2 regions of the Bradyrhizobium sp. CCBAU 51745 genome follow, and region 1 is predicted to be linked to the other one. Evidence: predicted binding sites of a transcription regulator. Region 1 holds the regulator's gene; the other holds the start of a gene.
What was found. The regulator PhoB, encoded in region 1, activates phosphate uptake and scavenging genes when phosphate is short. The targets are predictions, from matches to a motif close to TGTCATNNANCTGTCAT.

Region 1 (15,640 bases):
GAATATTGCGGGTCGACCAGCACGATATCGGAATTGCCCGCAGCCTGGATGCGAGTGATGCCGTCCTCGACCATCTTGGCGGTGTCGCCGGGATCGAGATTGCGCAGCACGGCGTTGGTGCCGACCTGCCAGATCACGAGATCCGGATGCACGTCGATCACCTCCTTCTGGAGGCGCTTCATCATCTCGGGCGCGTCCTCGCCGCCGACGCCGGCATTGATGACGGTGATGTCAGCGGTCGGGTATTGCCGGCGCAGCTGCGCAGCGAGACGGTTCGGATAATTGAAGTCGGGCGAGCTCGCGCCATAGCCCGCCGTCGACGACGAGCCGAACGCGACGATGACGACGGGTTGGCCCGCGACGAGCTTGCCCGCGACATGCGGCAGCGAGCCCATCGTCTTGGCGCCGCCCTTCGGCGGCAGGCAGGGGACGCGGCTGAAAATATCGCCGGCGGATTTTGCGACCTGCTTCACCTTGTCGATGGCGCGCGAGGTGAGGCCGCGCTGATCGGTGGGCTGCTGGGCCGTCGCCGCAACCGTGGTCTGCGACGGCGAGGTGGGCGCTGGGTTAGCGGCCTGCTGCGGCGCGGCAGTCGCCTGGGCGGCCTGAGCTCGGGCAGGCGCCTGCAGCACAGGCATCAGCATCAGCAGCGTCGCCACTGCGGGCGCGGACAACCATGTCGACAGGCCAAAAGGGCGGAAAGAACTCATTAACGCTAGACCTCAATTCTGCTGCTCGGTCGGCCCCAGATGGGCAGCATCGATCACGAACTGCGCCAACGCCCGGCCAAGGCAATCATGGACCTGCTTCGCCAGCTCAGGGCCGCGCGAGGCGCTGAACAAGTCGAACTGCCCCTGATCATTCCACTGCCGCATGATCGCGAAACGATCGAACAGCGGGATATCATGCTCCTGTGCCACCACCCGCATATTGTCGAGATAAGGCGGTGCCGAGATCATGGATTCGGTACGCGGGCTGTATTGCAAATTCATCAAGACGACGTCAGCCCCTGCATGTTGCAGCGCAGCGACCCCATCGGTCACGGCGCCGCGAAAGTCATCGGGATCGATCGATCGGATAGCATCCACCGTCCCGGTCTGCCAGATGACCAAAGTAGGTGTTTTTGCTTCCATCAGCTTAACGAAGGTTCCGGCGGCCTCCTCCGCCGTCTTCTTGCTCTGTAGTTCTACGGATACGTGCACGGTCTCCGAAGGGGGCAGTTTCTCTTTCAAGATCGCCTCCATCCGTGCCGGATAGGAGCTGCTTTCCGAAAATGGGATCGTCGTCGACCGGCTTCCGATCACGAGGATCTCAAGCGGTTTGCCCGCCTTGACGGCGTCGGCGACCTTGGGGAGCTGGCTCTCGGTGGCGAGCAGATAAGGCGGCACTTCACAGGCTGCAGGGATCGGGGGCGTCGCAGGCGCGGCCTCGTCTGCGCGCGCCGAAGGCGCGGTGAGGTACCCGCATAGCAGGATCAGGCTCAGGATAACCTTCGCCGTCATCAGCCCCCTCCCGCCAGATCGGCGTTGCCGACGGCGTTTTTGGTTTTCGCACCGCTCTTGTCAGCTACGCGCTTGTACCACGAAATCACCCAGGCCATCGCCCACATGATCAGAATTCCTGAAAGACTAATCAGCGCATGCATGGCGGGTCCACCGGAGACCTCGGCCAGGATGAAATGGCCGGCAAAGGCCAGGAAGACGCCGAGACAGAAGATCTCCAGCGAGTGCTGGCCGCACACGATCAGCGGCCGCAACCATTGCGATTTCAGGCCCGGCCATTCCCGCGGCAGGAAGCGCACGGTGAGCGCGGCCAGCGCCAGGAAATGCGTGAAGCGCAGCACGTCGAGATCGGTCTTGTCGATCGGATACATCCACTGCTCGATCCGCTTCGGCATGAAGTGCGAAAGCTGCGGGACGTACCAGGTCAGCGTCACATAGAACGCCGCAACGAGATAGGCGATCGAGATCCACATCGTCACGGGCGATGCCAGAATGCGCGACATGCGTCGCGCACCTCCGAGCGCGCACCATGCGCCGAACACGAACAGCAACTGCCAGGCAAAGGGATTGAACGCCCAGAAACCGTTCGGATAGGCGGAGAAGTACAGATCGAACTGCCAGGTCGCCGCGTAAAGCAGCGCCGAGAGCGCGAGCGTGACATCGGGCCGCCATTTCATCGACCACAGGATCAGCGGCAGCGCGAGCATCAGGACGATATAGAGCGGCAGCACGTCCATGTTGACGGGACGGAAGCGCAAGAGAAGCGCCTGCACGATGGTGATGTCGGGCTGCTTGAGAAAATCCATGATGCCCATCTCTTCGGTGTAGAGCGGGTTCTCGAAGCTGGTCGCGACGTAGGAGATTTCGGCGAGGAAGATCGTGAACAGGAAGACGTGGGCGACATAGATTTGCCAGACCCGCCGCAGGACGCGCGCCGTGGCGATGACGACACCGCTCTCCAGCATCGCGCGGCCGTAGACGAAGGCTGCGGTGTAGCCCGAGATGAAGATGAAGATCTCGGTGGCGTCGCTGAAGCCGTAATTGCGGATCGTGAACCAGGTCAGCAGATTGGGCGGCAGATGGTCGATGAAGATCAGCCACAGCGCGAGGCCGCGGAACAGATCGAGCCTGAGCTCGCGCTCGCCGATGGCAGGCAGCGTGATGGCCGGCGCGGCGACGCGCGGCTTCGCGTCGACCGGTTTGGCCTCCGCGGGCTTGGCGCCTGCGGTTCCCGCGATCGTCGATCCCGTCACTTGATCGGCAATGGTCATGGGGGCCCAAAAACCCTTCCGCAAATCGCGACGTTTCAGGAGTGTACCGGGCCGGTCGCCGCCTCGCAAAGCGGCCGGATCACATCTGGGGTGTACTTCTTCGTGAATTCGGGCGGGACGATGTCGCCAAGGCCGCGTGCGGCGTTTGGTTCCTGGCCGGGTTTTCGTTATGATGGCAGCCATGTACCGCGCCGTGACCCGCCAGATCGAAGTGACCGTCGAGCCGAACTTTGTTCCGGAACAGTCCTCGGCCGACCGCTCGCGGTATTTTTGGTCCTACACCATCGTGATCACCAATTCGGGCGACGAAACCGTGCAGCTCAAGACGCGGCACTGGATCATCACCGATGCCACCGGGCGGCAGCAGGAGGTCAAGGGCGAGGGCGTGATCGGCGAGCAGCCCGTGCTCGCCCCCGGCGAACGCTTCGAATACACCTCGGGCGTGCCACTCTCCACCGCCTCCGGCTTCATGACCGGCCGCTACCTGATGGTGAGCGAAACCGGCGAGCGCTTCGAGATCGACGTGCCGACGTTCTCGCTGGACAGCCCCGACAACAAGCGGGTGTTGAACTAGAGGCGGGTGACAGTGCCGTAGGGTGGGCAAAGGCGCAAAGCACCGTGCCCACGTCTTTCGTTGTCATCGGGAGATCCGTGGGCACGGCGCAAGAGCGCCTTTGCCCACCCTACAAGAGCTCGTTACGCGTCTTCCACGCCCGCTTCATCCGGCGTGAACTCGTACACCGAGCTACAGAACTCGCAGGTCACGACGACCTTGTCGTCCTTGACCATGGCGCTGCGATCGTCAGGCGAGAAGCTCTTCAGCATGGACGCGACCGCGTTGCGCGAGCAGGAGCATTGCGCTTTCAGGACCAGCGGATTGAACACGCGCACGCCGCGCTCGTGGAACAGGCGGTAGAGCAGCCGTTCACCGGAGAGATCGGGATCGATCAACTCGACGTCCTCGACGGTCTCGATCAGCGAGCGCGCCTCGACCCAGGCATCGTCTTCGGCGACGCTGTGAGCCTCAAGGCCCTCGGGCGCATCGCCGGGATGCAGATCGGCCTGCCGCGCGCGCTCCGGCGCCTTTGGCAAAAACTGCATCAGCATGCCGCCGGCGCGCCAGCGGTGCTTGCCGCCGTCGCTCGAGCGCCACTCCTCGCCGACCGCAAGGCGCACGCGCGTCGGGATCTGCTCGGAGCGCAGGAAATATTCGTGGGCGGCGTCTTCCAGGCTGCCGCCGTCGAGCGCGACAAGGCCCTGGTAACGGCTCATATCGGGCCCCTGGTCGATGGTCATGGCGAGATGACCGCGGCCGAGCAGCGTGCCGGAATTCATTCCAGGTTCCTTGGCATCACCGAGGCGCTCGGCATCGAAGCGCGCATAGGCGCGCAGGCGATCGGGCGCCTGATAGTCGACCACCAGGAATGACACCGGCCCGTCGGTCTGGGCCTGCAGGATGAAGCGGCCCTCGAATTTGAGCGCCGAGCCGAGCAGCGTCGTCAGCACGATGGCTTCGCCGAGCAACTTGCCGACCGGTGCGGGATAATCATGCTTGGTCAGGATGTCGTCGAGCGCCGGGCCAAGCCGCACCAGACGGCCGCGCACATCGAGCGCATCGACCTCGTAGGGCAGCACGGCGTCATCGACGGGAACTGCGGAAGGCGCGCGAACCGGGCTTTCGGGCCTGGTTTTCATGTCGGGGGATTGGGAAACCATGGCGCTTTATCTGGGGTCGGAGGGCGGAAATGGAAGGGCCCCCGCATTCGGTGCTCAGAATGGCGGGGCGCGTAGCCCGGATGGAGCGCAGCGCAATCCGGGGAAGTCTTTCCGCGTTGAGAAGCCCGGATTTCGCTGCGCTCCATCCGGGCTACAAGTGAGCCTACTTCACCGCGTCAAAACACCAGGCCAAAATGCCCTTCTGCGCGTGCAGGCGGTTTTCGGCCTCGTCGAACACCACTGACTGCGGACCGTCGATCACCTCGTCGGTGACCTCCTCGCCGCGATGGGCGGGCAGGCAGTGCATGAACAGCGCATCGGGCTTGGCCAGCGACATCAGCTTGGCATTGACCTGGTAGGGCTTGAGCACGTTGTGACGGTGCTCACCTTCCTTGTCGCCCATCGACACCCAGGTGTCGGTGACGACGCAATCTGCGCCCTTCACGGCGGCCTCGGGATCGGTGCCGAGCACGATCGACGCGCCCGTCGCCTTGATGAAGTCGCGCATCACCTTCTTCGGAGCAAGCTCCGGCGGCGTTGCGACATTGAGCTTGAACTTGAAGCGTTCGGCGGCATGGGCCCAGGACGCCAGCACGTTGTTGTCGTCGCCGGTCCAGGCCACGGTGCGGCCCTCGATCGGGCCGCGATGCTCCTCATAGGTCATGAGGTCGGCCATCACCTGGCACGGATGTGAGCGCCGCGTCAGGCCGTTGATGACGGGCACGGTCGCGTTCGCCGCGAGCTCCAGCAGCGCCTCGTGATTGAGGATGCGGATCATGATGGCGTCGACATAGCGCGACAGCACGCGCGCGGTGTCGGCAATGGTCTCGCCGCGGCCGAGCTGCATCTCGGCACCGGTGAGCATGATGGGCTCGCCGCCGAGCTGGCGCATGGCGACGTCGAACGAGACGCGCGTGCGGGTCGACGGACGCTCGAAGATCATCGCCAGCGTCTTGCCTTCGAGCGGCCGCACCGGCTGATGCGCCTTCTGCTTCGCCTTCATGGCGGAGGAGGCCGCGAGCATGCTCTTGAGCTCCGACAGCGGCAGCTCGTTGATATCGAGGAAGTGCTTGGGTGCCTTGCTCATCAGCTTGCCGCCCGCTTGTTGCCTGACAGCGCCGTGCAGGCGCGCTCGAGCCTGACGATGCTCTCCTCGATTTCCGCCTCGGTGACGATCAAGGGCGGCAGGAAGCGCACGACATTGTCGCCGGCGCCGACGGTAAGCAGCTTCTCGTTGCGCAAGGCTGCGACCAGATCGCCTGATGGCACCACGGCCTTGATGCCGATCAAAAGCCCCTCACCGCGGATTTCGCTGACGATATCGGGATGACGGTCGATCACGGAGGCGAGCTTCTGCTTGAGCAGCAGCGACATCTTCTGCACGTGGTCGAAGAAGCCGGGCTTGAGCATGACGTCGAGCACGGCGTTCGCGGCCGCGATCGCCAGCGGATTGCCGCCGAAGGTCGAGCCGTGCGAGCCGGGGCCCATGCCGGCGGCCGCATCTGCAGTCGCCAGGATCGCACCGATCGGAAAACCGCCGCCGAGCGCTTTCGCCAGCGACATCGCGTCGGGTGTGACGCCGGTGCGGCGATGGGCGAAGAGATCGCCGGTGCGGCCCATGCCGGTCTGCACCTCGTCGAAGGCCAGCAGCAAGCCTTTCTCGTCGCAGAGCTGGCGGAGCGCCTTGAGGAAGGCTGATGTCGCCGGACGCACACCGCCCTCGCCCTGGATCGGCTCGATCAGGATGCCGGCGGTATGCGGGCCGATCGCCTTCTTCACGGCCTCGATGTCGCCATGCGGGATCTGGTCGAAGCCGTCCATCGGCGGACCGAAGCCTTCGAGATATTTTGCCGATCCCGTCGCGGCCAGCGTCGCGAGCGTGCGGCCGTGGAAGGCGCCCTCGAAGGTGATGATGCGATAGCGCTCCGGATGGCCCTTGGAGAAGTGATGATGGCGGACCAGCTTGATCACGCCCTCCAGCGCCTCGGCGCCGGAATTACAGAAGAACACGAAGTCGGCAAAGCTCTCATTGCAAAGACGCGCAGCGAGCTTCTCGCCGTCAGGGCTCTGGAACAGGTTCGACATGTGCCAGAGTTTCGTGGCCTGCTCCTGCAGCGCCTTGACCAGCGCCGGATGGGCATGGCCGAGTGCGTTGACCGCGACGCCCGAGGTGAAATCGAGATAGCGATCGCCATTGGTTGCGATCAACCAGACGCCTTCACCGCGCTCAAAACCGATATCGGCCCTGGCGAAAACGGGGAGCAAATGCGGCGCTGCGCTGTTGGTCATGACGATCTCTTTGGTGGTCACTTCGGATGTTTCGGACGGCCTGAACACGCATGGCGCAGCGCGTCATTTGGCCCGGAAAACGAAACGTGCCGCCTTTTAAGGGCGGCACGTGCGACTATCTTATGCTTGGCAATACGGGTGTCAATGCCGCCCGGAAAGCCTCGCGAAACGCTGAATCCGTAGTCTTGCGGTGGCGATTTTGCGGGATTTTCGCCACGGAACATGTGGAAGCGAGTCGGCGGACTCTTGCGCGTGAGTCACGGCATATTGTAGCGTTTGGCTTGTCAGATACGACATCTCGTGCAGCGGTTCTGATCCCAAAAGTCCTCATGTACCGGCGTAAACGTTCGGGCGCATCTGGCGCGCCCGGCGAGCCTTAAGGGATTCTGGCGGCACGGGTTTTTCGAAGCTTAGGCATTCGTCGTGAGGCCCCACAGATGGCTGGCGCCGGCGAAGGAAAGGATGCAATGACGGTTTTGACCTGGTCAGATGATCGCGTCGAGCAGCTGAAAAAGCTCTGGGAGGCCGGACTTTCGGCCAGCCAGATCGCCGCTGAGCTTGGAAACGTGACCCGCAACGCCGTAATCGGCAAGGTGCACAGGCTCGGCCTGTCCGGCCGCGCCAAGAGCCCCTCATCAGCAGCTCCGCGGCCGCGCAAGGCGCGTCCCGCACAGCACATGATGCGGGTGAGCCGCCCCATCGCGCGCGGCAACACCGCGCTGGCGCAGGCTTTCGAGATCGAGGTCGAGGCTGAACCTGTTACCTACGACAACGTTGTGCCGATGAGCCAGCGGCTCTCGTTGCTCGAATTGAACGAGGCTACCTGCCACTGGCCGGTCGGCGATCCCTCAAGCCCGGATTTCTTCTTCTGCGGCGGCAAGGCGCTCTCCGGCCTGCCCTACTGCGCCCAGCACTCGCGCGTGGCGTATCAGCCGGCGGCGGATCGCCGGCGGGCGCCGGCGAAGCCGGGCACGCGCTGAGTACTTGGTTCAGACGACATCGTCGCGGTACAGGCCGGGACGAAAAAAAGCGCGCCACCTGGCGCGCTTTTTTTTGTTTGCTGGCGGGCAGCTTAGCTTGAGGTCTGCTCAGCCTTCGCGAAGCGATCGTCGAGCGCGTAGCCCGCGCCGCGGACGGTGCGGATCGGGTCCTGCTCGCGGCCGAGATTGAGCAGCTTGCGCAGGCGGCCGATATGCACATCGACGGTGCGTTCGTCGATATAGATGTCGCGGCCCCAGACGCTGTCGAGCAACTGCTCGCGCGAGAACACCCGGCCGGGATGCTCCAGGAAGAACTCCAGCAGGCGATATTCGGTCGGTCCGAGATCGATCGGCCGGCCCGAGCGCGCCACGCGGCGCTTCTCGCGATCGAGCTCGATGTCGCCGAAGGCGAGCACGGTCGCGAGCCGCTCGGGGCTGGCGCGCCGCAGCAGGCCCTTCACCCGCGCGAGCAGCTCGGGCACCGAGAACGGCTTGACGATGTAATCGTCGGCGCCTGTGGCAAGGCCCCTGACACGCTCGCTCTCCTCGCCGCGCGCGGTGAGCATGATGATCGGCAGCTGCTTGGTGTCGGATCGCGTCCGCAACCGGCGGCACAGCTCGATCCCGGACAGGCCCGGCAACATCCAGTCGAGCACGATCAGATCGGGGATGTGCTCCTTGAGGCGGGTGTCGGCGTCGTCGCCGCGCATCACCGTCTCCACGTCATAGCCGTCGCCTTCGAGGTTGTAGCGGAGAAGCTCGGTCAGAGCTTCCTCGTCCTCAACCACCATAATGCGTGCGCCCATGGGCTCGTCGCTCCTTGCGTAATCAGGTGTTCGGGACCGTCGTGGCGAACGTCGTCATGTCGCCCTTCGGCCGCTTGTCGGTGATGGCCTGGCCTTCGATCATGTAGAACACGGTCTCGGCGATGTTGGTGGCGTGGTCGCCGATCCGCTCGATGTTCTTGGCGCAGAACATCAGATGGATGCAGAACGAGATGTTGCGCGGATCCTCCATCATGTAGGTTAGGAGCTCGCGGAACAGCGAGGTGCAGATGGCATCGACTTCCTCGTCGCCCTTCCACACCGCCATCGCTGCCGGCAGATCGTGCGCGGCATAGGCGTCCAGCACCGACTTGACCTGCTGCTGCACGAGGTCGGTCATGTGCTCGAGGCCGCGGAACAGCTTGAGCGGATGGAAATCCGTCTCCAGCGCCGCGACGCGCTTGCCCATGTTCTTGGCGAGGTCGCCGATGCGCTCGAGGTCGGTCGCAACCCGCATGGCGCCGACGATTTCGCGCAAGTCCACCGCCATCGGCTGGCGGCGCGCGATGGTCAGCACGGCGCGCTCCTCGATCTTCTTCTGCAGCGCGTCGAGCTCGGCATCGATGGTGACGACGCGCTGGCCCAGCGCGACGTCGCGGCGGATCAGCGCATCGACGGAATCGACGATCATGCGCTCGGCGATGCCGCCCATCTCGGCGACCAGGCGGGTGAGCTCCTGAAGGTCGGTGTCGAAGGCTTTTGCGGTATGTTCGGAAGCCATGTCCTGTCTCCTCAGCCGAACCGGCCGGTGATGTAATCCTGCGTGCGCCGGTCCGACGGCGACGTGAAGATCTTGCTGGTGTCGTCGAACTCGATCAGCTCGCCGAGATACATGAAGGCGGTCTTGTCGGAGACGCGGGCCGCCTGCTGCATGTTGTGGGTGACGATCGCGATGGTGTAGTTCTCGGACAGTTCCTGGATCAGCTCCTCGACCTTGGCGGTCGAGATCGGATCGAGCGCCGAGCAGGGTTCGTCGAACAGGATCACTTCAGGCCGCACCGCGACGGTGCGGGCGATGCAGAGGCGCTGCTGCTGGCCGCCCGAGAGCGACAGGCCGGAGGCGTTGAGCTTGTCCTTGACCTCGTTCCACAGCGCGCCGCCGCGCAGCGCCTTCTCGACGCGGTCGTCCATCTCGGACTTCGAGATCTTCTCATAGAGGCGGATGCCGAAGGCGATGTTCTCGTAGATCGTCATCGGGAACGGCGTCGGCTTCTGGAACACCATGCCGACGCGGGCGCGCAGCAGGTTGAGATCCAGCTTGGGGTCGAGGATGTTGGTCTGGTCCAGCATCAGCTGACCGGTGACGCGTTGGCCCGGATAGAGGTCATACATCCGGTTGAAGATGCGCAACAGGGTCGACTTGCCGCAACCGGACGGGCCGATGAAGGCGGTGACGCGGTTGGTGCCGAGCGTCAGATTGATGTTCTTCAACGCCTGGTGCTCGCCGTAATAGAAGTTGAGGTTGCGCACCGTCACCTTGGCCGGAGCTTCCGGCAGCGGCTGCTGCGAGGCGAGGTGCGCGTTGGAGCTCACGGATACGGACAAGTCGGTCATTTTGCGGTCCTCTCGGCACCGAGGATGCGGGCGCCAATGTTCAGGGCAAGCACGGTGAGCGTGATCAACAGCGCACCGCTCCAGGCGAGCTGCTTCCAATAGGCGTAAGGGCTCTGGACGAAATTGTTGATGGTGACGGGCAGGTTCGCCATGGTCTTGTTCAGGCCGAGGCTGAAGAACTGGTTCGACAGCGCGGTGAAGAGCAGCGGCGCGGTTTCGCCGGCGACGCGGGCGGTGGCGAGCAGCACGCCGGTGATGAGGCCGGAGCGGGCCGCACGATAGGCGATCCGCTTGATCACCAGCGAGCGCGGCAGGCCGAGCGCGGAGGCGGCCTCGCGCAGCGCGTTCGGCACCAGCAGCAGCATGTCCTCGGTCGTGCGCAGCACCACCGGGATCACGATGACGGCGAGCGCGAGCGAGCCTGCGATCGCCGAGAAGCCGCGCATCGGCACCACCACCGCGCCGTAGATGAACAGGCCGATGATGATCGAGGGCGCCGACAGCAGGATGTCGTTGATGAAGCGGATCACCGAGGTCAGCTTGTCGTTACGGCCGTACTCGGCGAGATAGGTGCCGGCGAACAGGCCGAGCGGCGCGCCGATGCCGACGCCGATCACGGTCATGATCAGTGAGCCGACGATGGCGTTGCGCAGGCCGCCTTCGGTCGAGCCCGGCGGCGGGGTATCGGCGACGAACAGGTCGAGGTTGAGGCCGGCAATGCCGTTGTAGAGCAGCGTGAGCAGGATCAGCGCGAGCCAGGTGACGCCGACGGCGGCGGCGCCAACGCAGAGCCCTCGGACGATGATGTCCTTGCGGCGGCGGCGTACATAGATCGGGTTCATGTTACTTCCCCGCCTTCGTTTCCAGACGCAGCAGCATCAGCCGGGCGGCGGCGAGCACGAAGAACGTCAGCACGAACAGCAACAGGCCGAGCAGGATCAGGCCGGACTGGTGCAGGCCGTCGCTCTCGGCGAACTCCGATGCGATCGCCGCCGAGATCGTGGTGCCAGGCGCGAAGATCGATGACGAGATGCGGAACGAGTTGCCGATGATGAAGGTCACCGCCATGGTCTCGCCGAGCGCACGGCCCAAGGCCAGCATGACACCGCCGATGACGCCGACACGGGTGTAGGGGATCACGACGCTGCGCACCACTTCCCAGGTGGTGCAGCCGACGCCGTAGGCGGCCTCTTTCAGCACCGGCGGCACGGTCTTGAACACGTCGACCGAGATCGAGGTGATGAAAGGCAGCACCATGATCGCCAGGATCAGCGCGGCATTGAACAGGCTGAGATAGGACGGGGGACCTGCGAAGACCGCGCCCAGCACCGGGACGCCGTCGAAGATCTTGATCATGAAGGGCTGGAAGGTGTTGGCCAGGAACGGCCCCAGCACGAAGAAGCCCCACATTCCGTAGATGATCGAGGGAATGCCGGCGAGCAGCTCCACCGCCATGCCGATCGGGCGGCGCAGCCATTGCGGGCAGAGCTCGGTCAGGAAGATCGCGATGCCGAGACCGACGGGAATGGCGATCAGCATCGCGATGAAGGAGGTGACAAGCGTGCCGTACATCGGTCCCAGCGCGCCGAGCACGGGCGGATCGGCCGACGGCGCCCAGCGCTGCGTCCACAGGAACGCAAAGCCGTATTCCTTCATCGCCGGGAAGGCACCGACGATCAGCGACAGGATGATGCCGCCAAGGATGAGGAGCACCGAGATCGCGGAAAGCCGCGTGATCCAGTAAAAGGTGACATCGCCGAGCTTGAACGCGCTCAAGGCCTTGGCGCGATCATAAGGGCCAGCGTCGTCGATTACATCGCTCTGAACAGCCATTTCTGCCACGCCGATCCCCTGTATTACGCTATCTGCATGCCGCCGATAAGGAGCGGTCTTGTCGACGATTTGTCCCGCGTCATTCCGGGATGGTCCGAAGGACCAGACCCGGAATTTCGAGATTCCGGGTTCGCTCGCCACGCTCGCGCCCCGGAATGACGGGGCACGAGCGTCGGACTTCAGAGCTTTAGCTCTTGATCTCGGCAGACCAGGTCTTCTCGATCTGCTGGACGACGCTGTCCGGCATAGGGATGTAATCGAGCTCCTCGGCTGCCTTGGCGCCGTTCTTGAAGGCCCAGCGGAAGAACTTGATGGCTTCCTGCGAGGCCGCCTTGTCGGTGGCATCCTTGTGCATGAGGATGAAGGTCGCCGCCGTGATCGGCCAGGACTTGTCGCCGGGCTGGTCGGTCAGAATGACGTAGTAGCCGGGCGCCTTGGACCAGTCGGCATTGGCGGCGGCCGCCTGGAAGGCCTCGGTGGCGGGCTCAACGGTCTTGCCACCCTTATTGACCATCTTGGTGTAGGTCAGCTTGTTTTGCTTGGCGTAGGCGTACTCGACATAGCCGATCGAATTCTTGGTCTGGCCGATGTTGCCCGAAACGCCTTCGTTGCCCTTGGCGCCGACGCCAACCGGCCATTCGACCGCGGTGCCCTCACCGACCTTGCTCTTCCAGTCCGCGCTGACCTTGGAGAGATAGTTGGTGAAATTGAAGGTGGTGCCCGAACCGTCCGAGCGGCGAACCACGGTGATCGCCTCCGACGGCAGCTTCACGTTCGGATTGAGCTTCTTGATCGCGCCGTCGTCCCACTTGGTGATCTTGCCGAGATAGATGTTGGCGAGCGTCTCGCCGTCGAACACCATCTCGCCAGGCTTGACGCCTTCGAGGTTGACGACCGGAACGATGGCGCCCATCACCATCGGCCACTGGGCAAGGCCGTCCTTCTCGAGCTGCTCGGCCTTGAGCGGCATGTCGGTGGCACCGAAGGTCACGGTCTTGGCCTGAATCTGCTTGATGCCGCCGCCGGAACCGATCGACTGGTAGTTCAGACCGTTGCCGGTCTCCTTCTTGTAGGCATCAGCCCACTTCGAATAGATCGGGAACGGGAACGTCGCACCTGCGCCGGTGATGTCGGCAGCGAACGCCGCCGTCGTCGTTGCGGCGACCAAGCCGGCAGCGACGATCGTTTTGAGGAAATTCATGCTGGTCTCCATACAGGGGAGCGAAGCGCCATCCGCGCCCGATCGCGCTCCCGCGCCGCCCCTTTAGGAGCGGTCGGCTGAGCTTTTACGAAGGTTTCGTGACAGTCGGATGACAGCGCTAAACGATTGAAACCACGTGGCTTTATTGCCTAAACCAAAGTCCTGGCCTGGGGAAAACAGGCGGTGAAAGTCGCACCCTGCTTGGGCACGCTTTCGATCAAAAGACGGCCCCGGTGACGGTTAAGAATATGTTTCACCAGCGATAATCCGAGCCCCGTGCCGCCCTGCGAGCGGCTGTCGCCGACGTCAACCCGGTAGAACCGCTCGGTCAGGCGCGGCAGGTGCTCCGGCGCGATGCCGGGGCCGAAATCCCGCACCATGACCCGGATTTCCTGAGTTGCATCGGCGGGCGCCGGCAGCGTCAGCGAGACGATGACGCGTCCACCGGAGGCGCCATATTTGAGCGCGTTTTCGATCAGGTTTTCGAACAGGCGGAGCAGCTCCTCGCGGTCACCGGCGATCATGACCGGGCCGTCAGGCAAATGGGTCTCGACCTCGACCTGACGCTCGCGCGCCAGCGGCTCGAGCCCGTCGGCGACCTGGAGGATGATCGGCAAGAGATCGACCAGAGTGTCGGGCCGCACATGGGCCGACAGCTCGACCCGCGACAGCGACAAAAGGTCGTCGATCAGGCGCGCCATGCGCGTCGCCTGGTTGTGCATGATACCGAGGAAGCGCTCGCGCGCCTTCGGATCGTCCTTGGCCTGGCCCTGGAGCGTGTCGATGAAGCCGGACAGCGCGGCCAGTGGCGTTCGCAACTCATGGCTGGCATTGGCGACGAAGTCGGCGCGCATCTCCTCGACCCGGCGCAGCGGGGTCTGGTCGTGGAAGGTCATCAGCATGCATTTGTCGGCGCCGCCGAAATTGGTCGGCACCGGCACCGGGGTGATGATCAGCTCCATCCAGCGATCGACAGGCACATGGTCGAGATAGGTCGCGCGCCGCGGCTCGGTGGTGGCAATGGACTCGCGCAGCGCCGTGATGATCTCGGGCGAGCGCAGCGCGAACTGGGCGAGTTCGTTCTTGCGCAGCGCCGGCGCGAGCTGCGCGGCGGCCGCATTGAGATGGATGACCCGGCCGGCGCGGTCGAGCAGCACCGCCGGATCCGGCATGCCGGCGACGACCGCAGCCACCGCGGCGCTTTCCACCGGATTGACGCGCCTGACGTCCTCGCGCGAGGCGGCGGTATCATGCAGCCGCCAAGGGATCAGTGCCGCAGCCGCGATACAGACAAACACGGCGACGGCATGCACCACCGACACCTCGCCGAGCGAGACTACGACCGACAGCGCCAGTGCCGCAGCGATCAGGACGATGGTCGAGTGTCGCAGCCGGTCGGACCAAGGCTGCACCGTGGGAGACGAGGGAGCGTCGATCGCCATCGGGCCGGGCTTCTCCTTGGGTTCGCTCTGCGCCGGTCAGACGCCACCGCTATCGCTACGCTTTCTCACATAAGCGGCTTCAGGCGGTGGACCTGGATCGAGCTTGAGCGCCGCCTGCTGCAGGCGTTTCGATCGGGCGCCGATGATAACCTCCCGAAACGTCAGCAAGATTACAGAGATGACGAAAGGGGACAGATAATAGAGGACCCGGAACAGCAGCATGCCGCCGAGCAGCTCCTCACGGTCCATCTGCCAGAGGCCGACAAGCATGGCGGCGTCGAAGACCCCTAAGCCGCCGGGAGAATGGCTGGCGAAGCCAAGCAGCGTCGCCGAGACGAAGATGACGGCGACCACGACGAAGCCGAGATTGGGCTCGTCGGGCACCAGCACGTACATGGCAAGCGCACAGAAGCCGAGATCGATGATGCCGATGGCGATCTGCAGCAGCGTCAGCGGGCCGCCCGGCAGCACCACGGTCCAGGGGCCGCGCCCGACCACCCGCGGCTGGGTCCAGACCCAGACCACGTAAGCGACCAGCGCCACGATGATCATCATCGCGACGGTGCGGTTCAACCAGGGCGGCAGCTGGTCGATCGAGGCCGCCGCCTCCGGATGATAGGAGATGCCGAGGCCGAGCACGGCGGCATTGCCGAGCCAGAAAGTGAGGCCGGCCAGGAAGCAGATTTTCGCGACGTCGATCGCGTTGAGGCCATAGGCCGAATAGATGCGATAGCGCACGGCGCCGCCGGTGAAGACGCTGGCGCCGACATTGTGGCCGATCGAATAGCTGGTGAAGGCCGCGAGCGCGTTGATGCGATAGGGTACGTGGGATTGGCCGATCGCGCGCACGGCAAACAGATCGTAGAAGGTCAGGGTGAAATAGCCCGCGGCGACGAACAGCGCGGCCATCGCAATCTGGCGCGGCTCGGTGCTCTTGATCGCCTCGATCACCTCGTTCGCGTCGATGCCGCGCAGCATGTGGTAGAGCACATAGCAAGCGATGCCGATGACCGCGACGCTGATCACAA
Region 2 (15,640 bases), on a different contig from region 1:
AGAGCATGATGGGCAACGGCAACGAAGTCGCCCGCACCATCAACGCGGCGAGCGAGATCGCGACCAGCGCCGTCGGCAAGTCGCTCAAGGACCTCGAAACGGCCTCGCGCGCGGCGATCGACCAGTCGCGCCAGGTCTCCATCGCTGCGGTCACCGAGATGCAGGAGACCAGCAAGATCCTGCGCACCGACACGGTCGCCCTGTTCGAGCGCCTGCGCGAAGGCAACATCCTGCTCCAGGAGGTGCTGACCGGTGCGCACGACAACCTCAACTCGCTGGAGCGGGCGCTGGTGACGCGCGTCGCCGACTTCGTCTCGGCGATGAACGACGTCACCTCGCGCAACGGCGCGGCGACGCAGAACCTGGAAGACCAGCTCAACGTCTTCAACACGAAGACCACCCGGGCGCTGCAGGATCTCGGCGAGCTGTCGACCCAGTTCGACAAGCACGGCCAGGCGCTGGTCGAGGCCGCACAGGTCGTCGAGCAGAGCAACAAGAACACCACCGCCTCGCTTGCCGAACGCAAGGCGGCGCTGGAATCGCTGGTCACCACCATCGACCTGCGCACCGCCGATCTCGACCAGCGCCTGTCGCGCTTCACCGGGCTGCTCGATGAGTCGCTCGCTGCGGCCGAAGAGCGCGCCCGCGACATCGCGCGCGTGGTCGCCGAGACCGCCGGCGCAGGCTCGGCCGCGATCACCCGCCAGTTCGAGGCGGTGCGCGCGGCGTCCGAAGAGGAGCATCGCCAGACCATCGAGGCCATGCACGACATCTACCGCCAGACCACCGACGAGGCGGATGCGATGTTCAAGCAGTCGAGCGAGAAGTTCGGCAACCTGGTCGCCAGCATGAAGCAGATGGCGTTCGAGATGCACAACGAGCTCGAAGCCACCCGCAACGAGCTGCGCCGCGGCGTGCTCGAGATGCCGCAGGAGGCCGCCGAGAGCACCGCGCAGATGCGCAAGGTGATCGTCGACCAGATCGAGGCGCTCGCCGAGCTCAACCGCATCGTGGCCCAGCACGGCCGCGGCCTCGACGTCACCACGGCGGGCCGCGCCTCCGTCGCCGTGCAGCGCCAGGAAGAGCCGGTGATGGCAAGCGTGGGCGGTCGTGGCACCGAGACCCGCATGCGCGACACCGGCAGCGCCTCGACGCTGCCGCCGCCGGACCTCGGCATGCCCGCCGCCTCGCGTCGCACCGAGGCTCCGCCGGTCGCCCCTGGTGGCAACGACCAGGGCCGCGACGGCTGGCTGTCGGATCTCTTGAACCGTACGGACGCGGGCCAGCCGGCTCCGACCGGCCGTGAGGCACCGCGCGGCCGCCAGGCTGCCCCCGCTCCGCAGCCGCAGACCCCGCAGGCGAGCAGCAATCCGCTGGAATCGCTGTCGCTCGACATCGGCCGGCTGATGGACCGCAACCTCGCCGCCGAGATGTGGGACCGCTACCAGCGCGGCGAGAACAAGGCCTTCACCAAGCGCCTGTACACGCCCGCCGGCCAGAAGGCCTTCGACGAGGTCGCCCGCAAATATCGCGCCGACCGCAACTTCAAGGGCACGGTCGACCGCTACATCGGCGAGTTCGAACGCCTGCTCGACGAAGTCGCCCGCGACGGCCGCGGCCCGCAGGAGCTGCGCAGCCACCTGACCTCGGAGACGGGCCTGGTCTACACCCTGCTCGCACATGCGGCGGGGCGGTTGGGATAAAGCGGCTCGCAACAGCAGCCACGAATGAAAACGGAGGCCTCGCGGCCTCCGTTTTGTTTTGAATTCGTCATTGCGAGGAGCTCTTGCGACGAAGCAATCCAGACTGCCTCCTCGGAAACAGTCTGGATTGCTTCGCTTCGCTCGCAATGACGGGGAGAGACGCCTACTGCCGCTTGCGCTCGTTCGCCGGCGCCGGCTTCGCCGGCTCGGCCGGCGGGGGCGCCGCGGCTGGTGCGCTGTTGCTGGCACCGAACAGCACGCGGGTCGGGTTGCGATCGAAATTATTCACGGCGCGACTGATGTCGCCGAGCGTGCGGCGACCATCGGTCATCAGCGCACCGGAGCGCTTGTCGAAATCCTCGGCCAGTTCGCGGATCGATTTCACCGTCAGGAACAGCTCGCCGCCATCCTTACCACCGGCAAGTGTGTTGAGGCCGAGCATGAGGTTGTCGGCCTTCAGCATGACGCCGTCGACCTTGGCCATCACGCCATCGATCTTCTCGGAATTGCGCGCGAGCGAATTGGTGAAGGTCTCGAGATTCTTCAGCGAGTTCTTCACCGACTCCTGATTGTCGGCGACGATCTTGTTGATGTTCTGCAGCGTGCCGCGGATCGCCTCGGTGACGTCCTGGAGCTTGTTCGGATCCGCCGTCAGCGTCGGGATGCCGTCCTCGTCGAGCGGCGGCGGCGGCGCGGCCTCCTCGCCGCCCTTGAGCGAGATCGCGGCGACGCCGGTCAGGCCCTGGAATTCGAGGCCGACCAGGGTGTCCTTGCGCAGCGGCGTGTTGTTCTCGATCATGGCGAGTGCGACAACCCGCCGCGGATTGTCGAGCTTCACCGAGACCACCTCGCCGACCCGGATACCGTTGAAATTGACGCTGCCGCCGTTGCGCAGGCCCGCCGCGGGGCCCTCGAACACGACGCGAAAGGGGCTGCGCTGCTTGGTGGTGTGCAGGGACTGGAACCAGAGCACGAAGCCGATCGCAGCCGCGATCACCGCCAGCGTGAAGGATCCGATCAATACGTAATTCGCCCGCGTTTCCATCAGGTGCTCCGGCTACTCAACTCATCACCGCGCGGGCGCGCTTGCCATGGAAATACTGCCTCAGCCAGGGATGCTGCGAGGCCTGCATGTCGGCAATCGACCCTGCCGCAATGATCTTACCGTTCCCTAAAACGGCGATGCGGTCGCAAGCTGTGTAGAGGCTGTCGAGATCGTGGGTTACCATGAAAACGGTCAGCCCCAAAGTCCGCTGCAGCGTCCTGACCAGCTCGTCGAAGTCGCCGGCGCCGATCGGATCGAGGCCCGAGGTCGGCTCGTCGAGGAAGACGAGATCAGGGTCGAGCGACAATGCGCGGGCGAGCGCGACGCGCTTGATCATGCCTCCGGACAGTTCCGAGGGGAAACGCTCGGCCACCTCGGGCTTGAGGCCGACCATGGCGAGCTTGGCCATGGTGATCTCGTCCATCAGCCGCTGCGAGACGCGCAAATATTCGCGCATCGGAAACTGGATGTTCTGCCTGACGGTGAGCGAGGAGAACAGCGCGCCCTGCTGGAACAGCACGCCCCAGCGCCGCTCGACATTGCGGCGCTGCGTGGTGTTGGAGGAATCGAGGTCGACGCCGAACACTTCGATGGAGCCCGCGATCTTCGGCACGAGGCCAATGATGGTGCGGGTCAGCACCGACTTGCCCGCGCCCGAAGGACCGACAAAGCCGAGAATCTCGCCGCGCTTGACGTCGAGGTTGAGCCCGTCGAGCACCCGTGTGCTGCCGAACTGCACGGTGATGTCGCGGACGCGGATGATGGGGTTTTGAATCGCGCTTTGCGTGTCTTGCGCCATCGTCACATCCCGATCGAGGCGAAGAAGATGGCGAACACGCCGTCCATCACGATGACGAAGAAGATGCCCTTAACCACCGAGGCCGTGGTGTGCTGTCCGAGCGATTCCGCGCTGCCCTGCACCGCGAGGCCCTCGACGCAGGCGACGATGCCGATCACCGCGGCCATCACGGGCGCCTTGACGATGCCGACGATGAAATGATCGATCGAGATGGCATCGCGCAGGCGCAGCAGAAACGCTTCGGGATCGACGCCGCCATAGAGCCAGGCGACGAGGCCGCCGCCGTAGAGGGCAGCCATGGCGCCGAGGAAGGCGAGGATCGGCAGCGCCAGCACCAAGGCCAGCATGCGTGGCAGCACCAGCACCTCGATCGGGTCGAAGCCCATGGTGCGCAGCGCGTCGATCTCCTCGCGCATCTTCATCGAGCCGAGCTCGGCGGTGTAGGCGCTGCCCGAGCGGCCCGCGACCATGATCGCGACCAGCAGCACGCCGATCTCGCGCAGCACCAGGACGCCGAGCATGTCGACGACAAAGATGTCGGCGCCGAAGCGGCGGAAATGGAAGATGCCTTGCTGGGCGATGATGCAGCCGATCAGGAAGGTGATCAGCACGATGATCGGCACTGCGCGCCAGCAGACCTGCTCCATGTGGTGCACGGTCGAGGTCAGGCGGAACGAGCGGGGATGGATCAGCACATGCACGCCCGCCGCAAGCACGGCGCCCAGCATGTCGATCAGGCCGGCAAAGGTGCCGCCGACGCCGGCCACGGCGCGGCCGATCTGCTCCAGCATGCCGGTAATGGTGATCGCCGACGTCTCGACCACAGGGGTCGCGCGGACCCGGCGCACCTCGTCGACCAGGCTCGAATAATTGGCGGAGAGCCCCGCGATCTGCGCCTCGACGGCGCCTTTCGTCAGGCTGCGGCGGAGCCGCTCGATCAGCCAGGCCCCGAAGGTGTCGAGCTTGGCGACCTCGGAGACGTCGATGAAGATGTTTTGCGGGCTGCCGGCGAGCTTCTCGGCATCGGCGACCATCCGCTCCAGGGCCGGCGCAAAGCTCGCGGTCCAGGTCCCGGTGGCGCAGAGGGCCAGCGCATTGCCTTTGGCAATCCGTTCCAGCTTCGGATCGCCGCTCAAGGTATCCGCTCCCATACGACCAGGGCGGAGGAAATCAGATTGTTGCGCACGCGCCCGTACCCGGAAAAGGTATCCCCATTTGGTTAATATTAGTTGCTAGAGGTAACCAGCCGGTTCAGATTTCGCCAGAGTTCAAAATGACTTCCAGCAAAGTTCCTGCCCTTGCCGCGCGAATCGAGCGGTTTCCGATCGCCGGCAGTTTCACCATCAGCCGGGGCGCCAAGACGGAAGCGGTGACCGTGGTGGCCGAAGTGAGCCGGAACGGCCTCGTCGGCCGCGGCGAATGCGTGCCCTATCCGCGCTATGGCGAGACCCCGGAGGCAGCCCTTGCGGCCATCGAGGCCATGCGGGCAGCCGTGGCTGATGGCCTGACGCGGCAGGCCCTCCAGGCCGCCATGCCGCCGGGAGCCGCCCGCAATGCGCTGGATTGCGCCCTGATCGACTTGGAGGCCAAGGCGACCGGCCAGCGGGCCTGGAACCTGCTGGACCGCCCGGTGCCGGGAATGCGCACCACCGCCTATACGATCTCGCTGGGCACGCCCGAGGCCATGGCGGCGGCGACCGCCAAGGCGGCGAACCGGCCGCTATTGAAGATCAAGCTCGGCGGCGACGGCGATGGGATGCGGATCGCGGCGGTGCGCAAGGCCGCTCCCGAATCCGAGCTGATCGTCGATGCCAACGAGTCCTGGACCGAGGCCAATCTGGAGGCCAACCTCGCCGCCTGCGCCGCCGTCGGCGTCACCCTGGTGGAGCAGCCGCTGCCGGCGGGCAAGGACGAGGCGCTGGCGCGGATCAAGCGGCCGCTCGCGGTCTGCGCCGACGAGAGCGTGCATGACCGCAGCTCGCTGGCACCGCTCCGCGCGCGTTACGATGCTGTCAACATCAAGCTCGACAAGACCGGCGGCCTCACCGAAGCGCTCGCCATGGCCGATGCGGCGCAGGCACTCGGCTTCGAGATCATGATCGGCTGCATGGTCGCGACCTCGCTCTCGATGGCGCCCGCCATGCTGGTGACGCCGCAGGCGCGCTTCGTCGATCTCGATGGTCCCTTGCTGCTCGCCCGCGACCGCGATCATGGGCTTCGTTACGACGAGAGCCTGGTCTATCCGCCTGACGCCGCATTGTGGGGCTGAGCCTTCAGCCGATGCCGCGCCGACCAGATCAGAAGCGCACCGGCCGCGGCCATCCCCGCCATGACGTAGTACAGCCCCCCGCCATAGCGTGCGTAGATCGCGCCTGAGATGATCGACGTCGCCGAGCTCAACAACCCGGTGGTCGCCGCGTAGTATCCCTGCGCTCGCGCCATTTGACGGGGCGGCACGTGATGCACCAGGAGAGTCATCACGCCAACCTGGGTCAGGCCGAAGCTCAGGCCATGTCCGAGCTGCGCGATCGCGAGCAGGCCGATCGGCGGCTCATGCGCGGTGATCGACCAGCGCATCACCGCACTCAAGCCTCCGATCACCACCAGCAGCGCGGGATGCAACGAAAAGCGCGGCGACACCGCGAAGACGACAATCTCGGCGCAAACGCCGAGCGCCCACAGCCCCGCGATGGTCAATCCGCCAAGACCATGGCTCTGCCAGTTGATCGAGGCGAAGGTGTAGTAGGCGACGTGGCTGGACTGGATCAGCGCGGACGAGACGATGATGGCGAGGAAGCCTGCGTCGCGCAGCAGAGGCCTGCCGCCCTCCGCCACCCCGGATGTTCGCGGCACCTCATCCAGCGGCTGCAGCGAAAGCCCTGTCACGGCCGAGATCGTCGCCATCGCGACAATGATCCAGATCAGCTGGCGCGCCGCGATCAATTCGATCAACAGTCCGCAAGCGAGCGCGCCGAGGATGAACGCGACCGATCCCCAGAGGCGCACGGGTCCGTAGTCGAATTTGTAGCGGGCGACGCCGCGCAAGGCGTAGGCATCGGTGAGCGGCGTCAGCGGAGTCCAGCAGCAACAGGTCACGATGTAGAGCACGAGCAGCGGCAAGGGCTGCTGCTGGGTGCCGACCAGCATAAAGAGAAGCGCGGTGGCCGACGCCGTCAGGATCATCGCGCCGCGCAATGCGCGGCGCCGTTCGGCAAGGCCGGTCACGACAGGCAGCGTCGTGAAGCGCGTGACGGCGGGGACGGCACTGATGATTCCGATCCAGCCCGGCTCGATCCCGATGGCCTTCAACCACACCGTGAAGAACGGCAGATGGGTGCCCAGGACACCGTAGGACGTGCCGTAGAACAGCGCGAGACTCACGGCGAATCGCCGCTTGACCGCCGCTGGCGTGGGGATTTGTGATTCGCTCTGCATCAAACCAATTGCGATTCGGTCGATATCGTGGTGATCGTTACAGTAACGCGCACTGATTTGCGCGACGAGATTGTCATGGCCAACGAAGCATTCGCCCTCTCGCCCATGTCTGCCCGCGCGGCCGAGCCGAACGAGCAGGATTACGACGCGATCCGCGAAGCCTTCATGGAGACGGCGCGCGGTCGCTGGTTCCTCGGCGAATACGCCAAGCGCAACCGCAACGCCGACACAAGCATGGTGCTCGATGCGGTCGCGAAAATCGAAGAAGCCCTTGCGGCACAGCGACAACCCGTCGTCGAGGATCGCCTGCCGGAAGCGCTGGTCGCGATCCGCCGCGCGGTCGAGGACACAGAAAGCACAGTCGCCAGGGCGTTCGATCCCGCCGCGATCGAAGCGAGCCTTGCGCCCGTGACGCGCGGCGTGCGCATCATCAAGGAGATCTCCTGGCGCTGGCGCGAGATCGGCGCCGACGGGCGAATCTGCGATCTGATTGATTCGCAGCTCGCCTCGATCGAAGCGGCCTGCGCCCAGGTGTCGGGGATCGATCCGCGCGGCGACCTCAAGGCCGCCTTTGATCTACTCAAGGACCGGATCGAGCAGACGGACGCTGGGGACGCTGCTGCACCGCAGGCGACGGCGCGACCTGCGCCCGAGCAGCCGGCGCCACCGGCCGCTGGGGCACCTGTTGCCGAAGCGCCATCGGCGATGGCGAGCGAACCACCCGTGGCTTTTACGGAGACGCCGCAGGAGATCGCGCCCGAGCCCGAGGCAATCGCCGACATCAGCGGCATCGCCGAGGACGCGATGGTGGACGTCGCGGTCGCGCCCGAGATCGTCGAAAGCCACGCTCCCGCCGTCGAGGAGAACTTTGCCGCGGTCGAGGACAACCTCGCCGGACTCGCAGACGTTGCCGAGATCACCGACGAATTCTCCCTTCACGCGGCCGCTGAGGCCGAGGACGACGCCATCCTCGATGCCATCGCGCTGGAGATGGCCGCGCCCGATCCGGAGTTCGACGCGATCGTCGAGCCCATGGAGATGGGTGCAGCAGTTCCCGAGCCGATGCCGGAGCAGATGCCCGCGGAGATCGCGGAACCGGTCGCCGAGCAGCCGCCGATCGCGCCCCATATTGAGGAGCCCGAGGTCGAGGAGCCCGTCGTCGAGGCGCCGATCGCGATGGAATCGCTCGCGCGCTTGACCGATGCCATCGCGGAAGCCGCCGCCGAAGTGATGGAGCAGCCGGCCCCCGCCATGGCGGCCGCAGCATTCTCTGGCGGAGCCCCCAGCGCAACACTGCCGTTGCCGTCGCCCCTGCCCGAGCCCTCGCTCGGCGCCACCATCCTCGCCAGCGGCATCGTGCAGAAGCCCCGCCCCGCCGCCAACGACGCGCTCGCCCCGATCCGCCGCATGACCCAGGCCGAGAAGATCGCGTTCTTCTCGTAGCGGCGTTTGACGCACCCCTGCACCACTGCCGTAGGGTGGGCAAAGCGAAGCGTGCCCACCCATTGTCCGTGATCGAAAGAGATGGTGGGCACGGCGCTTCGCGCCTTTGCCCACCCTACAATTTCCAAGCACTTGGCGAGTAGCTGAGACCAGCGTGATCTAGATCACGCCCCGTCCAGGGTGATCGCGATCACGGACCACGCCTTCGAACGCGACCTAGTCTCCTCGCAACCAATCTCGCATCGAGATGAGTGCCAAAGGAGCACGCCATGTTCCGCCTGAAATCCGCCGTGATGACTGTTGGCCTGCTGGGAAGCCTGTTCGGCTTCGCCTGCGGGCCTGTTTCTGCGCAAGTTGCCCCCGTCACGCCCGCCCCGACCACGCTGCAAGGCCCGGAGCAGCGGGTGGCGCTGGTGATCGGCAATTCGAACTACCAGAACGCGCCGCAGCTTGCGAACCCCGACAATGACGCCCAGTCGATGGCGCAATTCCTCAACTCCGCGGGCTTCGAGGTGATCTCCGCCACCGACCTCGGCCAGAACGACATGCTGCGCGTGGTGCAGGATTTCTCCGCGAAAGTGTCCGCGCGCGGACCGAACACGGTGGCAATGGTCTATTACGCCGGTCACGGCGTGCAGCTTGCCGGCGAGAACTACCTCGTGCCCGTCGATGCCAAAGTCTCGAACCAGACTGACCTCGTCAACGACTCGGTTCGCCTGGTCGACGTGATGTCGACGCTGGAGACGATCCCAAGCCGGATGCGCATCGTCGTTCTCGACGCCTGCCGCAACAACCCGTTCCCCAACGTGAACGACGCCGGCCGGGGCCTTGCCATCGTCGACGCGCCGAACGGCTCGATTGTCGGCTATTCGACCGCGCCGGGCGCCGAAGCGCTCGACGGCACGGGCGGCCACAGCCCCTATACGCAGGCCTTCCTGAACGTCGCGCGCGAGCCCAACGTGCCGATCGAGCAGCTGTTCAAGCGCGTGCGGCTCGCGGTGAACCAGACCACCAGCGGTGCGCAGGTCCCCTGGGAGAGTTCCTCGCTGACCTCGGACTTCACCTTCTTCGGCGACACGGCCGTGGCCGCGAGCCGTGCGCCGGTGCATGCGCCGGTGGTGCAGATGGCCTCCAACCTGCCGAGCCGCTCGGCGCGCCAGGCCTATGATTACGTGCTGTCCGAGGGCAAGCCGGAATATTATCAGGAGTTCGTCGCGATGTATCCGCACGACCCGCTATGCGATCATATCCGCTGGCTGCTGGCGAACCTCTTGATCTCGCAGGCCTGGCACGAAGCGGTGCTCGCGAACTCGCCGATCGGCTACCAGACCTTCTACAGCCACTACAGCAACAGCCCCTATGCACAAGCCGCGCTGAAGCTCGAGGCGCAACCCAAAATCATCCCGCTGCTGCAGGCGACGAAGTTCCTGGCTCCGCAGAACATTGCCCCGACCTTGAAGATCGGCAATCTCGGTCAGCCCAAATACATGCCGCTGATCCAGCAGCAGGGCAATGGCGGCTCGCCGACGAACGGCAACCTGCCGGTCGTGCAGAAGCCGGTCGATGGCAAAGTGATCAGCAAGATCGTCACCCTGCCGGCGCCGACCAAGGCCACGACGAACAATGCCGGCATCAGCAAGATCGTGACCTTGCCGGTGACCAACACCACGCCGAACACCGGCAACAACAATGCCGGCCCGGCGGGCAAGATCGTGAGCATGCCGGTGAATGTCGCCAAGGGTGGCTCGACGGTTGATGTCAAGAGCACCGACGTGAAGACGACGAATGTTCAGCCCCAGAACCAGCCGATCCGGGTCAATAACGGCAACACCGGCATCGTGAAGCTCAACAACAACCCGGTGAACAAGGTGCAGGTGCAGAACGGCCAGGTGAACAACCACCCGCAGTTCAATGCGATCGGCAACGGCGGCGGCAACAACAACTTCCGCCAGTCGATGAACCAGTCGCCCGCGATGAACGGCGGCAACAACCACCGCGGCTTCATGCATTGATCGCAGAGGGAGCGCTCCCTCCCCCACTTGCGGGGCAAGCACGATATAAGGGGCAGAGCGGCAACGCTCTGCCCCTTTCTTGGTATCAGCTCTTGGATTTTGTCATTCCGGGATGCGCCGTAAGGCGCAGACCCGGAATCCATTGTGCGGCAGAGAAACGGGATGGATTCCTGGCTCTCGCTTCGCGAGCCCCGGAATGACGCCTAAGCCACCAGCTCGGCGAACAGATCCGCATCGACATTGCCGCCCGAGAGCACGATGACGACGCTCTTGCCGGCGACATCGAGACGTCCCGCCAGCAGCGCGGCAAGGCCGACCGCTCCGCCCGGCTCGACCACGAGCTTCAGCTCGTGATAGGCGAAGGCAACCGCCGCGCCGACTTCCTTGTCCGACGCGGTCACGCCGCGCGCCAGCAGCTTGCTGTTGATCGCAAAGGTCATCTCACCAGGGATCAGCGCCATCAGCGCATCGCAGATGGTGCGGCCGGCGGGCGGGTGCGGCTCGCGATGGCCTGCGGTCAGCGAGATGCCGTGATCGTCGAACGCTTCCGGTTCGGCCACCACGATCTGGGCCTGCGGATAGCGCGCCTTCACGGCGGTGGCGACGCCCGCGATCAGGCCGCCGCCGGATGCCGGCGCCACCACGATATCGGGTGCAAGACCGAGCGCTGCCATGTCCTCCGCGATCTCGCGGCCGGCGGTGCCCTGGCCTGCAATCACGAAGGGATCGTCATAGGGCCGCACCAGCGTCGCGCCGCGCTTCTCGGCGATGCCGCGCGAGATCGCCTCGCGGTCGTCGTTGTAGCGGTCGTACAGCACGACCTCGGCGCCATAGGATTTGGTGCGCTCGCGCTTCGACAGCGGCGCGTCCGCCGGCATCACGATGGTCGCGTGCATGTCCAGGATTTTTGCCGCCGCCGCCACCCCCTGGGCATGGTTGCCGGAGGAGAATGCGACGACGCCGCCGGCGCGCTTGTCCTGCGGGATCGAGTACACCTTGTTGAAGGCGCCGCGGAACTTGAAGGAGCCGGTGCGCTGGAGCATCTCCGGCTTCAGGAACACTTTTGCGCCGACGCGCTCGTTGAGCACGGGGAAAGACAACAGCGGAGTGCGGACGGCGAAGGGCGCGAGCACGCGCGCTGCGGCGTCGATATCGGCGGGGCCGATCGGAAGGGGCTGTTCGGACATGGCGGGATGTTATCGCGCCCGGCGCGGCGCGGGCAAGACACCTCCGCGCGAGGATTTTCCCAAAGCGTTTTCGAGCGAAGTGGGGACCGGTTCGCCTGAAGAAAACGCGTCAAAACAAGAATCTAGGCCACGAAGCGCGGCTGTTCCGCCCTGTCCCGGCCCGGCAACACGGCGCCGGCGGCGCGGATGCTGTCGATAAAGGCCCGCGCCGAGGCCTCCCAGGTGTAGGCGGCGGCGAATTCGACGCAGGCCTGCCTGGAGATGTCGAGTGCGGCAAAACAGGCGTTGCGCAAATCATGGTCCAGCGCGCCGACCGGCGCATCGCCGATGACGTCGCGCGGACCCTTGACCGGGAAGGCCGCGACCGGCAGGCCGCTCGCCAGCGCCTCGAGCAGGACCAGGCCGAACGTATCGGTCTTGCTCGAAAACACGAACACGTCAGCCGCCGCATAGATGTCGGCCAGTTCCTCGCCGTGCTTTTCCCCGAGGAAAATCGCCTCGGGATAGGCCTCCTCCAACGCGTTGCGCGCCGGGCCGTCACCGACGATCACCTTGGTGCCGGGCAGATCGAGATCGAGGAACGCTTCGAGATTCTTCTCCACCGCGACGCGGCCGACCGAGAGGAATATCGGCGCCGGCAGGCAAAGATCGACAGCGCGAGGATGGAACAGGCGGGTGTCGACGCCGCGCGGCCACAGCACGACATTGTCGAAACCGCGCTCGCCGAGTTCCCGGGCCAGCGCCGGCGTCGCCGCCATCACGGCCCGGCTCGGGCTGTGGAATCGGCGCAGCGCCCGCCAGATCAGCGAAGCCGGCACCGGCACGCGGGCGCGGACATATTCAGGAAAGCGGGTATGGAAGCTGGTCGTGAATGGCAGCTTGCGCTGGCCGCAATAGCGGCGGACCATCAGGCCGATCGGCCCCTCCGTCGCGATATGGATGCTGTCGGGCCGGGCGTCCTCGATCAGCTTTGCAATGCGGGCCGGGCGCGGCATTGCCAGCCGAACGTCGCGATAGCTCGGCATCGCGAAGGTGCGGAATGATTGCGGCGTCAGGAACATGAACTCGGCGTCGAGCGATTTGGCGGCGTCAGCGAGCTTGGTCAGCGTCCGAACCACACCGTTGACTTGCGGGTGCCAGGCATCGGTCGCGACCAGGATGCGCATCAAGCTGCCCTTGCTGCCACTTGCGGCACTTGTGCGGGTTTCTGCAGATGATCCGCCCAGGTGATGATCTCGAAATGGCCGTCGTCATGCTCGACCAGCGCGGTGCAGCTTTCGACCCAGTCGCCGCAGTTCATGTAGCGAATGCCGTTCTCGTCGCGGATCACGGCATAGTGGATGTGGCCGCAGATCACGCCGTCGGCGTCATGGCGCCGCGCTTCGGCCGAGAGCGCCTGCTCGAACGCGCCGATATAATTGACCGCGTTCTTGACCTTCTGCTTGGCCCATTGCGACAGCGACCAATAGGGCACGCCGAACAGGCGGCGGAAGAAGTTGACGAAGCGATTCATCTGGATCGCGAAGTCGTAGGCCTTGTCGCCGAGATGGGCGAGCCAACGCGCGTTCTGCACCACGAGGTCGAAGATGTCGCCGTGGATGACGAGATAGCGCTTGCCGTCTACGCCGGTGTGCACCGTGTTCTCGACGACGTCGATGCCGCCGAAATGCGTGCCGTAATAGTTGCGCAGGAACTCGTCGTGATTGCCGGGCACGTAAATGATCTTGGCGCCCTTGCGCGCCTTGCGCAGCAGCTTCTGCACCAGGTCGTTATGCGATTGCGGCCAGTGCCAGCTCGATTTCAGCGCCCAGCCGTCGACGATGTCGCCGACGAGATAAATCGTATCGGCATCATGGTAGCGCAGGAAGTCCAGCAAAAGATCGGCTTGAGAGCCGCGGGCTCCGAGATGAACGTCGGAGATGAACAACGTGCGAAAGCGCCGCTCCGGGCTCTCGTCACTCACATCGTAACTTCCCATGCGCCAGCCTGTAACCGTGTCCCGTGACAGGGGGATGACCGATTGAACCCTTGAGGCCCCTCAGATACGAATCGAACCTTGCCTCGCCCTCCTCGCGAATATCAGTCACATGCGACAATCAGGCGACATGATCAGCCGATGATGGCCCGCAAGACCGCGGCCCCCCCGGCCTCATTGGTTAATATCGGTACGGACGGCGCCAGCAGGACGCCGGCGTCAGTAAAACTTGTGGAAATGATGGATCGGCCCGTGGCCATGACCGACGCTGAAACGGTCGGCAGACCCGATCGCCGCGCTGATCCAGCCTTTGGCGTTGCGTACCGCCGTCGCGAGATCCTCGCCCTTGGCGAGGCCCGCCGCCACCGCTGACGACAGCGAACAGCCGGTGCCGTGGGTGTTGCGGGTGGCGACGCGCGGTGCGGCGAGCGCCAGCGTGGTGTCCGCAGCGACGAGATAATCGGTGCTCTCCGCGCCCTCGCCGTGCCCGCCCTTGATCAGAACCGCGCGGCAGCCAACAGACAGCAGGCGGCGTCCCTGGCTTTCGATCTCGGCCTCGCTTCGCGCGATCGGTTCTTCGAGCAGCGCGGCCGCCTCCGGCAAATTGGGCGTGATCACGGATGCGAGCGGCATCAGTTTCGCGCGCAACGCCGTGACGGCCTCTGCGGCGAGCAGGCGGTCGCCTGATGTTGCGACCATCACGGGATCGAGCACGACATGGCGAGGCTTCCAGCGCGCCAGCGCAGCAGCGATCGCATCGATGCTCGCGGCCTGCGCCACCATGCCGATCTTCACCGCGGCGACATCGAGATCGGAAAACACGGCATCGATCTGCGCTGTGACGAACGCTGCCGGCACCGCGTGAATGCCGGTGACGCCCTTGGTGTTCTGTGCCGTGAGCGCCGTGATTGCGGATGCGCCGTAGACGCCGAGCGCAGCAAAGGTCTTCAGGTCGGCCTGAATCCCGGCCCCGCCGCTCGAATCCGAGCCGGCAATGGTGAGCGCCACGGGCGTCGTCATCGCAGGATATTCCTGCTCGAAAAGGACATTGGCCATCGCCTGTCCTAGCGCGCCGGCGCAGCCCCAGCAAGCCGGCGAATCAGGCGGAGCCGGTGCTGCGCGGGATTGTCGTCCCGTAGGCGTGCATATCCTGAGAAAATATGACCACGGCATCGCCCGGCCTTGGCGCCCGACTGTGCGAATGACACGTTAGTGAGTGGATTCGTTCAGCGACGCCAAATTGCGGTCCGGCTTCGGCCGCAATCCTCTCGGGAAGAAATCATGTGGGCCTTTTTTCAACGTCTGCTCGATTCGTCGACGCTTTCACCGCACGGCATCTGCCTGTTGTGGGAGCCCGAGCTGATCTGGCTCCACGTCGCCTCCGACGCCATCATCGCCGCCGCCTATTTCTCGATCCCGTTCGCCCTCACCATTCTCGTCACCAAGCGGCGCGACCTCCAGTTCGGCTGGGTCTACTGGGCGTTCGCGATCTTCATCATGGCCTGCGGCCTGACGCATGTGCTGTCGATCTACACGCTCTGGGTTCCGATCTACGGCATTGAGGGCATGGTCAAGGCGGTCACGGCCGCGGCCTCCATCTTCACCGCCGGTGCACTATGGCCGCTGCTGCCGAAGATCCTGACGATCCCGTCCCCGTTCGACCTGCAAAAGGTCCAGGCCGCGCTCGAGGAGGAAGAGATCAAGAGCCGGGACGCGGCGCTGCTGCTCAAACAGGTGGGGGACGCCCAGCGCGCGATGCGCGAAAGCATGACGCGACTCACCGCTGTCGTCGAGACTGCGGTCGACGGCGTCATCCTGTTCGACGCGCAAGCCCGCATTCTGCTGTTCAACCCTGCCTGCGAGCGGTTGTTCGGCTATCGCGCTGACGAGATCATGAATTGCGACATCGGCATGCTGATGTCCAATGAGGAAAGGCCCTCCTCCGCAGCTCATGCGCGGCGTTTCGCAACCGGCGAAGCCGTCGGCCTGCGCAAGGATGGCTCGACGTTTCCGATGAACCTCTCGGTGGGCCAGGCATGGC

Region 2: the regulator PhoB is predicted to act here: its motif matches at 13,626-13,642, upstream of XH98_RS21770 (UDP-2,3-diacylglucosamine diphosphatase).

What each region holds. Positions count from the first base shown of each region.
Region 1 is NZ_LBJP01000007.1:424,908-440,547, forward strand. Features, by position in the region: gene XH98_RS09265 (SGNH/GDSL hydrolase family protein) at 1-710, opposite strand, end outside; gene XH98_RS09270 (SGNH/GDSL hydrolase family protein) at 723-1,502, opposite strand; gene XH98_RS09275 (OpgC domain-containing protein) at 1,502-2,773, opposite strand; gene apaG (Co2+/Mg2+ efflux protein ApaG) at 2,955-3,347, shown strand; gene XH98_RS09285 (Hsp33 family molecular chaperone) at 3,470-4,489, opposite strand; gene argF (ornithine carbamoyltransferase) at 4,653-5,576, opposite strand; gene XH98_RS09295 (aspartate aminotransferase family protein) at 5,576-6,778, opposite strand; gene XH98_RS09300 (GcrA family cell cycle regulator) at 7,246-7,758, shown strand; gene phoB (phosphate regulon transcriptional regulator PhoB) at 7,851-8,564, opposite strand; gene phoU (phosphate signaling complex protein PhoU) at 8,587-9,303, opposite strand; gene pstB (phosphate ABC transporter ATP-binding protein PstB) at 9,315-10,136, opposite strand; gene pstA (phosphate ABC transporter permease PstA) at 10,133-10,978, opposite strand; gene pstC (phosphate ABC transporter permease subunit PstC) at 10,980-11,969, opposite strand; gene pstS (phosphate ABC transporter substrate-binding protein PstS) at 12,157-13,170, opposite strand; gene XH98_RS09335 (ATP-binding protein) at 13,320-14,612, opposite strand; gene XH98_RS09340 (lysylphosphatidylglycerol synthase domain-containing protein) at 14,649-15,640, opposite strand, start outside.
Region 2 is NZ_LBJP01000080.1:48,390-64,029, forward strand. Features, by position in the region: gene XH98_RS21720 (negative regulator of septation ring formation) at 1-1,703, shown strand, start outside; gene XH98_RS21725 (MlaD family protein) at 1,867-2,748, opposite strand; gene XH98_RS21730 (ABC transporter ATP-binding protein) at 2,765-3,547, opposite strand; gene XH98_RS21735 (MlaE family ABC transporter permease) at 3,550-4,683, opposite strand; gene dgcA (N-acetyl-D-Glu racemase DgcA) at 4,821-5,816, shown strand; gene XH98_RS21745 (MFS transporter) at 5,786-6,982, opposite strand; gene XH98_RS21750 (hypothetical protein) at 7,058-8,425, shown strand; gene XH98_RS21755 (caspase family protein) at 8,695-10,437, shown strand; gene XH98_RS21760 (threonine/serine dehydratase) at 10,641-11,624, opposite strand; gene XH98_RS21765 (glycosyltransferase family 4 protein) at 11,747-12,790, opposite strand; gene XH98_RS21770 (UDP-2,3-diacylglucosamine diphosphatase) at 12,790-13,602, opposite strand; gene thiD (bifunctional hydroxymethylpyrimidine kinase/phosphomethylpyrimidine kinase) at 13,819-14,619, opposite strand; gene XH98_RS21780 (PAS domain S-box protein) at 14,881-15,640, shown strand, end outside.